4 regions of the Thalassotalea sp. Y01 genome follow, and region 4 is predicted to be linked to each of the others. Evidence: predicted binding sites of a transcription regulator. Region 4 holds the regulator's gene; each other region holds the start of a gene.

Region 1 (4,218 bases), on a different contig from region 4:
CTATAGAACCAGCAATTAATTCGCTAAAGCCTAGCGTACTTAAGCCAACAAATAATACACTGCCTAACATCGCCGCTGTGGCATAAATTTCCTGACGTAAAATTAACGGTATTTGATTACAAATAATGTCACGTATCATACCGCCGGCGACGCCAGTGATGGTGCCCATAATGATTGCGGTTAACATGGACTGTTCATACATTAGCGCTTTTTGTGTGCCTAATACCGCGAACAATGCCAAACCAAAAGCATCAGAAATGTGCATAAAACGCTTTGGCACATGTTTAGGTTCACGAATGAGAAAAATGGTTAACAATGAGGTGAAAAAGATAATCACTACATACTCGGATTGCACCGTCCAAAATACCGGAGCGCCAAGGATAATGTCGCGTATGGTACCGCCACCAACCGCTGTTATTGCCGCAAGCACCATAACACCAAATGGATCGAGACGATAACGGCCGGCCATTAACGCGCCGGACAATGCAAACACGATAACGCCAAAAATATCGGCAAAATAGATAAAGGTGCTGATAGGATTAGCGGCGACACTTTCTGCCATGTTACTTTTCTACCTGCCTGTTGTTTTCATGCCAAAGATTCATATCACCTTGTAAGTGAGTCAGGTGCTTAAAACCTTGTTGCTTAAGCTCTTCAATAGCGATGCCGGCGCGTCTGCCTGAACGGCAATAGACAACGATATTTTTATCCTTGTATGACTCGAGCTTTTGCAAGTTTGCCGCCAGTTCTGTATGGGAGATGTTCACGGCACCTGGAATATGACCTTCTTGAAATTCTTCTGCAGTGCGCACGTCCAGCAATAAAAATTGCTCATCACTTTGTTGCAAATCAATAAGTTGCTGTTGCTCAATGTCTGCAGCAAGGGGACTAACAGGCTGTTGTTTATGGTATGCATTAGCGTTAAACATGACCAGCATACAGCTTATATACATTAACTTTTTCAACATCACTTTCACCTCAAAATCAAGTCGACACAGGCGACTCGTTATATCGATTAACTTGTTGATAATTATGCGTGTTATTAGCTATTTAAGCCAATAAAAAATCCCGGACTTAGCCGGGATTTCATCACTAGGCTATGAGGGGCTTAGCTTAAGCTTTTACCCTTTAAGGCGGTCAGCATATTCATCACCAGCTCTGAAGAGTTTACCGAAGCGGTTTCTAAATAAGCTTCAAATGACTCTGGCGACTCTTTACCGGCGATATCACTCATTGAACGAATAACCACAAATGGTACGCTTAATTGATGGCAGGTTTGCGCAATCGCCGCACCTTCCATTTCCACAGCGGCCATGGTTGGAAAGTTTGCACGGGCCTTGGCAATGTCATCATCTTTGGTCATGAAGGTATCGCCAGTGGTGATAAGACCTGTCATGGTTTGAATACCTTGCAATGTATCAATGCCTTGTTGAGCAGCGCTAACCAAGCTTGGGTGCGGCGTAAATGCTGCCGGCATGCCAGGTAACTGGCCGACTTCGTAGCCGAATGCGGTAACGTCAGCATCATGATGTCGTACTTCAGAGCTGATCACGATGTCACCGACACGCAATGATTGATCAAAGCCACCAGCAGAGCCAGTATTGACGATGTAGTCAGGTGCAAACTTCTCAATCATCAGCACAGTTGCAATACTCGATGCAACTTTACCTATACCAGATTGCACCAATACGACCTCATTGCCATCGATGTTACCGGTGAAAAAACGGTAGCCAAAATATTGGTGTTCGGCAAAGTCTGCCAATTTACTTTTTAAAATTGCAACTTCCGGCTCCATTGCGCCGATAATACCTGCTTTCATCGTTTTTATTCCTGCCATTGCATAAGATGCGGCAATTATAGTGAGTTAGCGCAAAAACTAAAACAACTTTTATTCACCAAGTGCTTGTTCGGACTCGGTGTTTGTTGATGTTAATCAAAAGTTAATACAAAATATTCGCATCGTAGATGCTGGTGATTTAGGCTTAAAGGTATAGACCGTAGCTAAACGACAATCAGGAGGTTAAATATGACCATTAAGCGACATGGCTTAGCCATAGGTATTGAGCGTATTGATGATCAGTTTTTCGTCACGCTAACAGCGCAAGGCACTTTGACCCACGCCGATTATCAGGTGATAACACCAATGCTCGATAATGCCTTGGCGGCGGTGAAACAGCCGAAAGTAAAAATGCTTATCAATGCCACTGAAATGCAAGGGTGGGAGCTGCGCGCCGCATGGGATGATTTTAAACTTGGCCTCAAACACGGCAGCGAATTTGAAAAAGTCGCCATTCTTGGCAACAAGGACTGGCAACAGATGGTGGCCAAAATTGGTGGTTGGTTTATAAGTGGTGAGGTCGCGTATTTTGAAGATGAAGATAAAGCCTTGGCCTGGCTAAGGTAGGAGGGTGATATGGACATGCAACAATGGGCTGAATTTTTTGGTTGGTGTACCGTCATTAATGCGGCGTTTTTAATTTTAGCGTGGCTTATTATGCAAGTATTTGCAGAACCAATTAAAGCATTGCACCGACGCATGTTTACGCTCGATGATGAAACCTTACAATGCGTCTATTTTAAATTCTTTGGCTATTACAAGCTTGCCATATATGTCTTTAATTTAGCACCGTATATCGCGCTAAAAATTATGGTATAACAATGTCTTATCGGTAATGCGGTGCGTTTAAAGAATACGATCGTTCACTTGTTTTTGTAGATACACAGCAACCGCTTTTGAGGTCGGTGTAAATGACTTGTCGCCAACACTGTCCATCGGTACTAATGGGTTTGTTTCAGGGTAATAGCCGGCAACATTCCCCTCAGGGATATCGTAAAGGTGTATTTTAAAATCGCTTACTTGTCGTTCAATGTTGTCTTGCCAAACCGAGGTGATGGTCACTAAATCACCATCCGATAATTGCTGTCTTTTCGCATCTTGAGCGTTGATAAATAGCACCTTTCGGCCATTAACCACACCACGGTATCTATCATTCATGCCGTAAACTGTGGTGTTGTACTGGTCGTGAGAGCGCATTGTTTGCATCGTCAGTAGGCGTTCTCGCTTACTGTCTTCTAATGCAATCTGGCTAATTGGCACTAGCTCATCCGGTAACGGGTTGCTGTTAAATAACGCTTTACCGGCGACGTTTAACCAGCGATGTTCGCTGGCGCTATTACCTAAATAGAAGCCACCAACATGATCAAGACGTTGTTCAAAATCGTTAAATTCAGGTAAGCAGTCGCTGATCAAGGCGCGAATATTGCCGTAATCAGCAGTGAGATTTGACCAATCGATTACATCATTGCCTAGCGTTGCTTGGGCAATGCCGGCAATAATTGCTACTTCTGATTTTAGCTGGCGTGATACCGGTTCGACATTACCCATAGAGGCATGCACCATTGAAAAAGTATCTTCTACGGTGATGTATTGGTCACCGCTTGTTTGCCTGTCGATTTCGGTTCGCCCTAAGCAAGGTAAAATAAGTGCGTCTTTACCCATGTATAAGTGACTGCGATTTAATTTAGTGGCGATTTGTACATTAAGCTCGGTGTTGGCGAGCGCTTGATATGTACGCTCGCTATCTGGGGCTGCTTGGGCAATATTACCGCCTAAACAAACCAACACTTTACTGTCTTTAGACAACAGTGACTTCAACGCATGATAGACATTGTGTCCAGGCGTTTTAGGTAAAGGTGTTTGCAAAACCTTACTCAAGCTATCAATGAACGCCTCTGGCGGTTTTTCGTTGATGCCAACGGTACGATTGCCCTGAACATTGCTGTGACCTCGCACCGGGCATAAGCCAGCGCCAGGTTTGCCAATATGACCACCCAGCAGCTGCAGGTTGGTGATTTCTTGTATCGTGGCAACCGAATGCTTGTGTTGCGTTAAACCCATGGCCCAACAACAGATCACTTTATCACTATTGGCCCAAACACTGGCTGCTTGTCTTAAATCGTTTTGGGTCAAGCCACTTTGCTCAGATATTTTTGACCATGAGGTTTGTTCGACCAGCTCGATATAAGATTCTAACCCTTGGCTATGTTGCTCAATAAAGTTGCGATCTAGGCTTTGCGGATAGCGTTCAAGTAAAGCTTTGACGATGCCTCTTACCGCCGCCATATCACCGCCTAATTTAGGGGTAAAATAGGCATGACTGATTTGCGTTGCGCTCGGAGTCAGCAATTCCACTGCATCTTGCGGGCTGGCAAAGCGTT
Region 2 (4,218 bases), on a different contig from region 4:
ATTGACGCAACAAGAAATGCAATTTCTAAAAAGCACCAATGCCAATTATGTCAAACTGAAGAACGAATACCTCGAACAACAAGGTTAGCTTGATAACATTATCAACAAAACGAGCCCAAGCTAATATTTATATTGTCAGCCGGATGATATTGTCTTCATCCGGTTCTTCATCTTCAAGATAGTCTTCAATCAGCTCTTCTAGCTCAAATTTCAATGCATCGGTGATGTCACGTTTAGGAGCTTGTATATATATAGTAATGCGAGCACCACTGAGCATACCGGTAAAACACCAACAATTTTGAGCATCAATATATTGAAAATCATCATTAAACAATATGGCTTGGTTCATTACCCTTCCTTAAACTGCTGACGCAATAAAGCCAAAACAGGTGCGACATCAGGTTTTACACCATGCCATATAGCAAAGCTTTGCGCGGCTTGGCCAACCAACATACCCAAACCATCAATGATCTGCCTAGCCCCTTGTTGTTGGCACCATTTTAGAAAAGCGGTTGGCTCTGCACCATAGACCATGTCATAACATACCGTATCGACAACCGCGCTACTTGCTAAGTCAGGTAATGTTGCTGACAAGCTTGCAGACGTTGCGTTAATGATGACATCAAAGCGCTTAGATTGGGTTTGCGAATAATCAATAGCTGTCAGTTTGTCATGTTGGAAATGATCGACAAGCAGTTGAGCCTTGCTTAAGGTACGATTAACAATAGTCAGGCTATCTGGGTTTTGTGCTAATAGAGGTGAAATGACCCCACGACTTGCGCCACCTGCCCCCATAAGTAATATGCGTGCGCCGCTTAGGGTGACATTGTGAGCAAGCAAGTCATCGACCAAGCCTCGACCATCGGTGTTGTCACCCAAGATGCCGCCATCGGTAAATGATAAAGTATTTACTGCGCCAGCCGCTTGTGCATCAACAGATAACTGATCACACATTTGCATCGCTTGCTCTTTAAATGGTGCCGTCACATTGGCACCTTTGCCGCCATTAGCAATAAAGCTGTTCACGTCAGCGACAAACATCTCGGGTTCACTAAGCTGCTTTTGATAGTCAATGCGCTGGTCACAGGTTAACGCAAATTGTTGATGAATGATGGGTGATTTCGATTGCTCGATAGGATTGCCGAAAACTAAGTATTTGTCCATAACGGCCACAGATTAACTTTAGATGCTTCAAGAGTAATAAATTCAACAGACAAAATAAAGCGGCTATAGGTAAAACCTATAACCGCTTGTTATATATACGTGCTGTCTGTCTAACCTTTGATTAGAACTTGTAACCCAACATTAGTGAGTAAACCATAGGATCTACATCTACTTCGGCAGAACCTTTAATGTCATCACCGATTTTAAAATCTGCGTCAGTGTTGATATCGATATAACGTACAGAAGCATTAACGTGCCACTTGTCGCTTAGCTGATAATCGGCACCAACTTGCACTGCCCAACCAAAAGAAGCATCAAGTTCTAAGTCATTAAAGCCTAGAGATTTTGGCGCAGATTTAAACTCTTCATCAAAGAAAACGGTATAGTTTAAGCCGGCACCAATGTACGGCATAAAATTAGAACCCGTATCAAAATAGTAAATAGCGCTCACGGTCGGTGGCAAGTGAGACACTTCGCCCAGTGTAGTGCCATCAACATTAACGCCAAACAATCCTTCAGAAATACCTTCTGGATCGTGAATATTTACGTCATGCTTAAATGGTGTTGCGGCTAGCACTTCAACCGCCCAATTGCTTGAGAAGAAATATACAAAGTTTAAACCCAGCTGTGTATTGTCATCCACAGACACGGATAGAGGCGTGTCACCACCAAGTGCTGGTACATTAACACCGGCTTTACCACTATCCGGGTCCACCATAGTGGCACCACCACGAATAACAAAATCACCTGCCTGATATGACGCTGCTGTCGCTACTGAGCTTAAAAATAATGACGCAAGAGCTAAACTAATTACTTTCTTTTTCATGGCCTTTGCCTTTTATATACTGTAAAAAACTGTCGCAAAGTGTAACTATGTCTAATCTTTTATTTTTTGATTTAAAACAAATTTTGTTAGATCATTAACAAAAAGTTTAACTTTAGATGGAATTTTATGAGTTTAGCAGACAAAAATGCGGTTGCTAGCTGGTTGAACCGTTACCTTTTATGTAATTTTGTATTGGTATTGTTAATTTCATTACGATACCTGAGTCCGAATCCCTGGCCGCAGGACCTGTTGTCTTGGTTGTTTTTATTAAGCTACGGTGTCGCCCAATTAGGCTTTCTTACGCTACTACTTACGGCTTGTTTGCATCTACTAAACAAGTTAATCGGCTCAGCAATAATCATTCGCACCCTCGCCATTATTACCGTATCGCTGGGTTTATCCTTGCTACTCGCCGATACCTTTGTTTATCAGCAATATCGCTTCCATTTCAATGCCATAGTCTTTGAACTTCTAGTGGAGGGTGGCACAGAAATCTTTAGCTTTAGTTGGCAACTATGGACCATGATAGTGCTTATTATTGTCGCCTTTTTTGCCGCACAATGGGGATTATCAGAGGCATTATGGCGTAAGTTTAACGACAAGCCATTAGCACTAACGCCTTATGTAAAGTATTGGGCGCTGTTTATGTTGGTAGGTCATGGTATACACACCTGGGCCGATGCCATGTTTAAGAAAGAAATTACCTCGCAAGCACGCTACCTGCCATTGTCTTATCCATTAACCGCAAAAAGCTTTATGGCCAAATTTGGGGTGATGAACATTGAAGCGCAAAAGCAACAGGCGCTGTTAAAACAAAAGAAAGTTAAATCATCAATCAACTACCCACTACAACCAATGCAGTGCCAAACGCCAGAGAACACGCCGAATATTTTATTAATCGTACTCGATTCTTGGCGAGCAGATATGATGGATGCCGACATGACACCGAATATGTTCGCGTTAGGTGAACAAAGCAAAGTGTTTAGCGCCCACCATAGTGGCTCTAATAATACCCGGCATGGCATGTTTTCATTGTTTTATGGTATTCCTGGACACTATTGGCAACCGGTATTAGATCTGCAAAAGCCACCGGTGTTGATGCAAGAGCTGAAAAAACAAGATTATGAATTCGGTATCTTTGCCAGCGCTAAACTTACCAGTCCGGAATTTGATCAAACCTTATTCGCCAATGTTGATAATCTGCGTACCCATTCTACCGGCGACAAGCCTTATCAACGCGACATAGATATCACTGAAGACTTTATTGATTAGCACAGTAAACGTGACAGCAACAAGCCTTATTTTAGCTATATGCTTTACGATGCAGCACATGGCTTTTCGATTCCTAAAGATTTCCCTCGTAAATATCAGCCATCGCTGGATGATATCAATTATATGGCATTGAACGATGACTATGATGCCAAACCGTTTTTAAACCTATATAAGAATGCCATTCACTTTATCGATATAGAATTAGGTAAAGTATTGGCACAAATTGAAGAGCAGCTAGACAACACTATCGTTATTATCACCGGTGATCACGGTAAAGAATTTAACGAGAGTAAAAAAGGTTACTGGGGTCACAACAGTAACTATTCCGACTATCAAACTCGGGTACCGCTGCTGATTCACTGGCCTCAACGCCAGCAAGAGATGTATGACGGCGTAACCAGTCATTACGATATCGCACCGACCTTACTTACCGACGCGTTAGGTTGCACTAACGACAGTAAAGACTATAGCTCTGGTCAATCATTATTCAGCAAAACCGAACAGCCATGGTTGTTACTTGGCCGTGACGGTAATTATGCCATTAAAGAAAATGGTCGTATTAATGAAATGGATCGTTACGGCAACTTCACCATCTTTGATGCAACAACCTATCAAGAAATACCCAAAGGCAAAATTAACATGCAAGTGGTACTCGATGCGATGGAAGAATTAAGACGCTTTAACGCCAAAAAGAAATAAAGGCACTGAACGCAAAAGCCGGTTTTTTAACCGGCTTTTGGTTGGCTAAACGGGTGCAGTGTTAAAAATTATAACGCACGCTCAATGCAAAGCGATCGCCATCATCATTTTCTTCCAATGATGCACCAATACTTAAATTATTTTTCAGGTGAAAAAAGCCTTGAATGCCGGTGACATCTTTATCGACGTGAACATTGGGAGAAATATGAGTCCATTGATTTGATGCTGTATTAGAAATACCAATCAAATGCTAGGTC
Region 3 (4,218 bases), on a different contig from region 4:
TTAAACGGTTTATCGCTATCACTGTTAATCACCACATCGCCAGAATCTGCGGTCAATATACCTTCCATAATTTCAATGGTGGTGGTTTTTCCCGCGCCATTTGGGCCAAGTAAACCAAAGCACATGCCTTGTTCAACGTTAAAATTAATACCATCGACCGCTTTAACCTGACCGTAGTGTTTAATCAGATTATTTACCGTCAGTATGTTATGTTTCGCCATTACAACTCATCTTCATGTCGTTTTCTCGCTATCATCTCGTCTGGCGCTGACTCATCGAGAGAATCAACGTGTAAGTACAAGCTACGTATCACCTGTTGCAGCTTTTTGTATGCGGCTTTTTTACCAGTCAGTCCTATCTGTTCGGCAATATCTGAGAAACTGCGCCGTTGCCAGAGTTTACCCATCAACAATGCTTTGTCTTGGTCACTAATTACAGTGATTTTATCGCTATGGATATCAGCAAAATTGGTCTTTAACCAACGCGACAAACTGGCGGCGCAACTAGAATAAACCATAGCACCAACGACAAATTTAGCGACGATTTGATTATCACGACTCGGCGATATATCAACAGAGGAATGGGGTCGCTTGTTGACCAAAATTTGCGATGTCAGCTCGCTTGCTAAAGCGCTAAACTCTTCTGCCAAATAATAGTGAAAGTTTATATAAAACTCGCTACTAATTTGTGCAGCAAATTCCTCGCTACGCTTATTCAATGCCTGCAGAACCATGGCAGAATGTTCACCACTGGCTTTGTCTCGGCTAAAGCCCAAGCGAGCCATGGAAAAACCAGCGTTTTGCCAAAACTTCAGCAATGGCGCATTAACGCCAAAACTTGAACATAAAAAATCAAAGCTTTGGTTCCGGCTGTAATCAAGGCATTTGCCCAGCAGATTCGCGCCAATACCTCGATTTTGCCAACACGGCAGTACCGCAATGCGAACAATACGTAAATAACGGTATTCGAATGCTTGTTCGAAACCACCATGCGCCAACAAAGATTGCGGTAATAAATGCCCCTTCGGTCGACGCTTGCCTAGTTTGATTTGCCTAATTAGCGCATCATCAAGCTCGCCTTCAGCCAACATCAAACTGACACCGCACACCAAGTTATCGGCTTTTACCACCAATAAATGAACGTGTTCATCATCGAGCAAAAGTTTTAAATCGCTGGGTTTGGTTTGATAGTGTGCGCACACCAACAAAGAGAATATCTGACTCAACAGCTCATCATCTTGATACAACTGTTTGGCTTGATAATGGTGGTAAGTTAATTCAGTAAAATCGTCTGCTACCTCTGGCAATGTCGCCGCCAATAGAAAGCTATCAAAGCTGAACCTTTCCAACATGTCGTCGTCACGCCAACGAATCGGTTGCTGCATATGCAAATGACGATGTTGCGGTTTTTGCTGTCGCAATAGCGCCATAAATTTTTGACTAAACCCCCTACCTGCGCCTTCATAACCATGTATGGTTGAAGCAAACACGATACGATGATAATCCGCCAGTAGCTGCACAAGTAGAGGCACTGGGATCCCTGCAGCCTCATCCACTAACACCATTGCGGCGGACACTTTTTGCCTAAGCAACACATCGACAGGAATAAATTCAATGCGGCTATCACCATATTCAATACCGTGTTGCTTTTGTCTAGCATCAGGTAAATGCTGCTTAAGCTGTTGATAAAATATTTGCAAACTGTCTGGATGAGGTGCGGTTACAACAATGTGTTTATCGCCCTTGGTTAATATCTTGGCAGCCGCGATGGCTAATGCGGTGGATTTACCGCGACCTCGATCGGCGCTGATCACTAACGGTCTATCTCGATGTCCAAGCAGTACCTGCTCAATGGTATTGACGGCGTCGACTTGCTCTTCGGTTTTACAACTAAAGGGCAACTTAACCGGCGCTGCTTTAGAGGTATTAGACGCTAGTGTTGTATGACAATTAGTCCGCAGCTTATCGATATCTAGGGCTTGATGCTGTTCTATCACGTCGATCTCAGAGAACCTTGCCGAAATAGCCAGCATTCTCTTTAAAAACAGGCTATTACTAACTTGTTCAGCAGACAAAAAGACAACGCTCAATGCGCCTTTAACTAAGGTTCCTGTTAACGCAGCAAACGCATCCACATGAAACGATGCGGTTAATGACGATTCTGTATTGGACATATCTTGGCAAGCGCTTATGCCGCCACCGTTAAACCATAAATAGCCATATTCACGACCCAGTTGGTGGCGATAGCTTTTACTGTCCACATTGTTATTTTGTTTTTGATTTTGTTTGTTGTTTTGCTTAGTGGTTTGGCTGTCATTTTCAGGCGCGGTTAAATTAAAACGTAAAACCTGTTCGGAGTTGACTAAGTCATCAACAATCGCCAACGTTTGTCGCAACCAAACCTGCTCACCGACACAAATCAACACACCACGCTGTTCGCTGGTTTTTAGATTTATTATTTTTTCGGCGATATATCGTTGCACAGTGATAATCCTAAGCCATTATCAAATAAAGAATATTTTGCATTCTAGCAAACCCACAGAGCATTTAGAATTTTTCATATTTTATTGGTCTATAAGTGGCTAACTTTTTTCGGTGAACTAAACTAATTAGATGATCAAGATCAAGTTTTAAGCAACTTGTTTACATTTCAACCAGATAACCGTTTACAATTGCTTAACAATTTAAACAACTGAGCAGCGCTATGACTGAACATATCGATATTGAAAATCAGAAGAAAGATGAGCGTAATACCTTTATCTTTTTGGCGGTTTTTCTAGCACCGATTTTATCTGTCGCCATCGTAGGTGGCTTGGGTTTTGCGATTTGGATAAGCCAAATAATTTTTGGTCCTCCAGGGGTAAGCTAGATGACACAACCAAGTCGCGTTGCCGATGTTTCGCGGCGCAATTTTTTGCGTGGCCGGCAATGGATTAAACAACCCAAACTCAGGCTTCCCTGGGTTATTAATGAAAAAGTCTTTCTCGATGGTTGCACTCAGTGCGGCGACTGTCTTTCTGCGTGCCCTGAAAACATTCTTGTGAAAAGTGACGATGGGTTCGTATCGGTAGATTTCAATTTAGGTGAGTGCACCTTTTGTGAAAAGTGTGTTGACGTCTGTGAGCAACCATTATTCAAAAATACCGATGAGCAGGCTTGGTCTGCTCACCTCAATATAAAAGACAACTGTCTGGCCAGTAACCAGATCTATTGTCAAAGCTGTAAGGATGTCTGCGACACCAGAGCGATAGAGTTTCACTATAAAAGCTCGATACCGACACCCAGCATCAATCAATCTCAGTGCACCAGTTGTGGTGCGTGTGTAAATGCATGCCCCAGCCAATCGCTGGAGTTAATCGCGGTCTCGGAGGTAAGTGATGAGTGAGACACAAGAATACCATATTGCGAGCTTTATCAGTCAAATTGACGTCTCGCAAAAAGACGCAGCAATGCAATCCATTGCCGACACACCCGGCGCCGAAATTCATGCAAGTAATGAACAAGGCAAAGTGGTTTTTACCCTTGAGGCCGATAATCAAGGTGTGATAGGGCAACGCGCCGATCAACTCAAACTGGCACCGGGTATGCTTACCCTATCGCCGGTTTACCATCAGTATATTGAAGAATAGGGAGCGACCATGAAACTCAATCGTCGTGAATTTATTAAAGCAAATGCGGTAGCCGTTGCTGCTGCTACGGCCGGTATCGCGGTTCCAGCCAGTGCCTCTAATTTAATCACCAGTTCAGACTTAACCAAGTTAAAGTGGGACAAAGCGCCTTGTCGTTTCTGTGGCACGGGTTGTAGTGTCAACGTCGCCACTATGGATGGTAAGGTCGTTGCCACTCATGGTGATATTAAATCACCGGTGAATAAAGGCCTTAACTGTGTAAAAGGTTACTTCCTGTCTAAAATCATGTACGGCAAAGACCGTTTGACTCAGCCTTTGCTGAGAATGAAAAATGGCAAGTACGACAAAAATGGTGATTTTACCCCTATCGAATGGGATCAAGCCTTCGATATTATGGCGGAAAAAGCCAAAGCAGCGCTGAAGAAAAATGGCGAGAACGGTGTCGGTATGTTCGGCTCTGGGCAATGGACAATTATGGAAGGTTACGCCGCTGCAAAATTGTATAAGGCAGGTTTCCGCTCCAACAACATTGACCCGAATGCCCGTCACTGTATGGCATCTGCGGTTGTTGGCTTTATGCGTACCTTTGG
Region 4 (4,218 bases):
TTGTACCATGTTCAGCAAGTTTGAATAGTTTTTCAAACATTAGTTTGTTTCCTGAAGATGTATGCATTGTTTTTGCGTAGCCAGTCATACTGCTGTTAACATCGCTGTTACATAAGGACTGACCAGTTTTAAAAATCGCGGTATTTTACGTAATTTTGTTACAAATTGTAAGCTATTTTGTTCGTTTTTGCAGATTGACGCCTATTCTGACGAAATATAAAAACAAACGATAGATCTTGCTATGCAACTAGGATCTATCCGGCAATGCAATCGGTAATGAAACCGCCTTTAAAAACGCAATAAAAAAGCCCAAGCGCTTGCTCGGGCTGTGCTGGCTGATTCAATAGCTCTACAATCTATTAACTCAACAATGGTTAAAGATGGTTATTCGAGGAACGGAGATTGATAACCGTCTGGTTTTATCGCCATTAAATCACAATTGAGTCGATCGATAACATGCTCTGCGGTATTACCTATAAGCACAGCGGATAACCCCGTGCGGCCGACGGTACCTAAAATCACCAATTCGGCATCGATTTGGTTGGCAACTTTCTCGATCACATCTTCAGGTAAACCTTCTTCGACATGCAAATACTCAGCGCTGATATTAAATTTGTCGGCGTGTTGCTGCACTACATCAGCGTGGTGGTTTTTCATGGTTTGATTGTATTCATTAGCATCAAACTCTGGAATTTCAATGGCAATATTAATCGGAGTGCCTGGGTAAGAGTTTACCAAATGAACATCAGCTTTGACCAAGCGGCCAAGATTTTGTGCTTCTTCGGTGATTTTACGGTTCAGTGATTGATGCTCTTCTTCTTCACTGCCAGCATTGACGGCGGCAAGTATATGTCCGCCTTCTGGCCATTGATGATCTTTGACCAATAACAGAGGCACCCAACATTTTCGAATTAAGTGCCAGTCTGTTGGGGTAAAAATAACCGATTGCAATGTAGGGTGTTCATGGGTACTTTTTAATACCACATCGAATTGTTGGTCTCGTACCTGCGATAAAACGGCTTCAAACGGGCGATTATGCCAAATCACTTTAATGTCCATATCGCTTTCATACTGTTCGGTGATCTCTTTTAGCCAAACGCTGCGATCATTTACCACGGTTTCACGCATGGCTTCTCGCTCGTCTCCAGACAGCATGGTGGTCATCTCGTAAGAGAAATCATAAATAACCAATAACGCGGTAATACGGGCGCCAGTTTCCTTGGCTAGAGTACAGGCTCTTGCTAACGCCTTTTGCTCTTCTGTGGTGGGATCGACAACTGCAAGTATATTTTGATATTTTTCCATAACATGCCTCGTAACCTTAACGTGGTTCGTAGCACGCCTTGCTGGGCTATAAAGCCAGCATAGACGGCAAAGATCAGTACGCTATAGATAAGCTTAACTGGTCAATGAGGATGTTACAAATTTGTTAATGAAGTTTCCTGTAAGGTGTTGATTTAAATCAACCAATACAACACCTTACAGGTATAAAAACGGGTTATTTATTTAAGCCAGCCAATTTGAATAGGGCGTCTTTGTCGAGGATGGAGATCAACTTATTTTCAACTTTGATTAAGCCATCTTTTTGGAATCGGGTCATCAACCGAGAAATGGTTTCTATGGTAAGGCCAATGTAGTTTCCAATTTCGCTGCGGGTCATAGGCAAGTTAAATTGCGTCGGTGACAAGTGACGACTGCCTAAGCGACGACCGTAGTTCGCTAAAAATGTGGCGAGCTTCTCTTCCGCGTTTTTACGGTTTAGTAGCAGTAACATCTCATTATTACACTGAATTTCATCGCTCATTAGATTTAACATTTGCGACTTTAAGCGTGGGATCTTATTCGATAAGGTATCGAGAACCTCAAATGGGATTTCACACACCATGGATGTTTCTAATGCCTTAGCAAAGCTTGGGTGATGTCTTGACGCTAATGCATCAAAGCCCATTAAATCGCCTGCCAAGTGAAAGCCGGTGATTTGCTCTTCACCTTGTTCGGAAATAATAAAGGTTTTAAAGGTACCAGAACGAATTGCGTACAAGGTTTGCAGTTGTTCGCCAGCTTTAAAAATTTGCGTATTCTTTTGAATCGGTTTTTTACGTTGAATGATATCGTCTAATAAATTTAGTTCGTTTTCATTCAAGCTAAACGGTAAGCAAAGTTCGCTGATACTGCAGTTTTGGCACTTGATGTTTTGTGCTATAGAGATTGCCATAAATTGATATTTATCCAGTTAATGCGTCAATAACATTAGTAAACGTAAGGTTACTAAAATATTTGATTTAGAGCAATAAACAATGAATAAACACCATAGGCGATTAACAAAATGCCACTGATTTTCTTAAAAAGTAACGAACTTATAAGGTTGGTAACCGATTGAACACTGGTTGATAACACTAATAACGCTGGCAAGGTACCGATACCAAACGCCAACATGATCATCGCCCCTTGACTGGCACTGCCGGCAGCTAATGCCCATGTGAGTGTAGAATAGACTAGGCCACAGGGCAGCCAGCCCCAAATAACACCGAGTAATAGCGCTTGTTTAGCATTCTTTATCGGCAGTAAGTGTTTGGCAAATGGTTGAATATAGCGCCACAGGTATTTACCTGCAGTTTCGATATGCGTCAATACAAACCACATTCTTGCGATATACAAACCAAGTAGAATAATGAAAATGGCGGCGATGGCTTTTAACCATAAAACTTGGATACCTATCGACTTTATCGCTAGGGAGCCCGTAAAACCGGCGACAGCGCCAAAAAAGGTATAAGATGCTATACGGCCTAGGTTATAGCTTAACGCTTTACTCAGTTGATTTGAGCTATCACCTGTGGTGGTTAGCATAGACGAGATACCACCACACATGGCGATACAGTGCCCCGCACCGGCAATACCAATCAATAGGGCAGAGAGAAAATCTAAAGTCATTAATTATCGCTTGAGTTTGGTTTGTCGTCGGCGTGAGACTCGGCGTCTGGCATTTTTTGGCTTGGCTTTTGGCCTGGCGTTTGTTTTTTCTCTTCGTCAAACAAAATACTCATACCTTGCTTTTCCAGATCATCAAACTGTTCAGCTTTTACCGCCCAAAAGAATAGATAAATGGCAATGGCGGTAAATAAGATGGCGATAGGGATTAGGATGTAAATGACGCTCATGTATCAATAACCTAAAGTTAATTTATTTTAGCAATCTCAAAGAGTTGGTAACGACAATAATCGAGCTTGCTGACATACCTAATACTGCCATATATGGGGTAATAAAACCACAAACCGCCAATGGCAAGACAATGGCATTATAGGCAAATGCCCAGGCAAAGTTCTGTTTTATGATACGACCCGTTTTACTGGATATGGTCATTAAGTCGAGAACACTGCTCAGTTTATTATTGAGCAAAATTACGTCGGCACCGCTTTTTGCTATTTCGGTACCACTCCCCATGGCAATAGCAACATGCGCTTGTGCAAATACCGGCGAGTCATTAACGCCATCACCAACCATAGCCACGGTTTTACCTTGCGCTTGTTTACCTGCAAGGATTGTTAATTTATCTTGCGCAGAGCAGGTATGGTGATGCTCATCGAGTTGTAATGCTTGATTAAATTTATCCACGCCAGCCTGGTTATCGCCACTGATCAACAGAGTTTCGGTGTGCTGTTGTTGTAATGCATTAATGACGTTAACCGTGTCGTCACGCATCACGTCATCAAGGTAGAGTACCGCCACCACTTGTTGGTTTATGGTGAGTATGCATTGAGCATCTTTATATTGCTCATCGACATTAGCAAAGCTGGCAATCCAGTTAACTTTACCGATGGCCAACTGTTGTTTTTTTCGTACGGCTTTAATGCCACAACCTGGGACAATATCGACATGTTCGACATTGATGTTAAAATCACGATAGGCTGCGAAAGCTTTGGCTATAGGGTGCTCAGAATGACTTTCCATTGCGGCTATGGTGGCCAGAATCGTATTCTTATCAAGTTTGCTATCAAGATTGCCGTTCAACAGTTTGCAATCGACTAAGGTGAATTCACCATTGGTCAAGGTTCCTGTCTTATCAAACGCTATGCTATCGACTTTCGGCATTGCTTCTAATACGTGACCTGACTTGATCATTATGCCGTCTCGGTTGAGTCGGATGGTGCCACAGGTTAAGGCCGTTGGTGTTGCCAACGACAAAGCACAAGGGCAGGTAGCCACCAAGACCGACAAGGT

Evidence for each region. The regulator FNR, encoded in region 4, switches genes on or off when oxygen is low (the NO sensors DNR and NnrR bind a similar motif). The targets are predictions, from matches to a motif close to TTGATCTAGATCAA.
Region 1: the regulator FNR is predicted to act here: its motif matches at 1,924-1,937, upstream of HII16_RS06135 (STAS/SEC14 domain-containing protein).
Region 2: the regulator FNR is predicted to act here: its motif matches at 2,057-2,070, upstream of HII16_RS16135 (OmpW family outer membrane protein).
Region 3: the regulator FNR is predicted to act here: its motif matches at 2,613-2,626, upstream of napE (periplasmic nitrate reductase, NapE protein).

Annotation. Positions count from the first base shown of each region.
Region 1 is NZ_JABBXG010000003.1:284,353-288,570, forward strand. It holds gene HII16_RS06120 (trimeric intracellular cation channel family protein) at 1-535, opposite strand, end outside; gene HII16_RS06125 (rhodanese-like domain-containing protein) at 564-968, opposite strand; gene mtnN (5'-methylthioadenosine/S-adenosylhomocysteine nucleosidase) at 1,109-1,819, opposite strand; gene HII16_RS06135 (STAS/SEC14 domain-containing protein) at 2,027-2,404, shown strand; gene HII16_RS06140 (DUF6868 family protein) at 2,414-2,656, shown strand; gene HII16_RS06145 (FdhF/YdeP family oxidoreductase) at 2,684-4,218, opposite strand, start outside.
Region 2 is NZ_JABBXG010000014.1:62,804-67,021, reverse strand. It holds gene HII16_RS16150 (gamma carbonic anhydrase family protein) at 1-88, shown strand, start outside; gene HII16_RS16145 (hypothetical protein) at 128-349, opposite strand; gene aroE (shikimate dehydrogenase) at 349-1,164, opposite strand; gene HII16_RS16135 (OmpW family outer membrane protein) at 1,286-1,990, opposite strand; gene HII16_RS16130 (DUF3413 domain-containing protein) at 2,117-3,262, shown strand; partial or broken gene HII16_RS16125 (sulfatase-like hydrolase/transferase) at 3,287-3,961, shown strand; gene HII16_RS16120 (hypothetical protein) at 4,023-4,208, opposite strand; gene HII16_RS16115 (outer membrane beta-barrel protein) at 4,192-4,218, opposite strand, start outside.
Region 3 is NZ_JABBXG010000001.1:428,958-433,175, forward strand. It holds gene HII16_RS01645 (ABC transporter ATP-binding protein) at 1-221, opposite strand, end outside; gene HII16_RS01650 (GNAT family N-acetyltransferase) at 221-2,482, opposite strand; gene napE (periplasmic nitrate reductase, NapE protein) at 2,704-2,868, shown strand; gene napF (ferredoxin-type protein NapF) at 2,869-3,384, shown strand; gene HII16_RS01665 (chaperone NapD) at 3,377-3,628, shown strand; gene napA (nitrate reductase catalytic subunit NapA) at 3,638-4,218, shown strand, end outside.
Region 4 is NZ_JABBXG010000002.1:267,236-271,453, reverse strand. It holds gene HII16_RS04085 (NCS2 family permease) at 1-40, opposite strand, end outside; gene uspE (universal stress protein UspE) at 385-1,305, opposite strand; gene fnr (fumarate/nitrate reduction transcriptional regulator Fnr) at 1,499-2,215, opposite strand; gene HII16_RS04070 (sulfite exporter TauE/SafE family protein) at 2,269-2,931, opposite strand; gene ccoS (cbb3-type cytochrome oxidase assembly protein CcoS) at 2,931-3,158, opposite strand; gene HII16_RS04060 (heavy metal translocating P-type ATPase) at 3,181-4,218, opposite strand, start outside.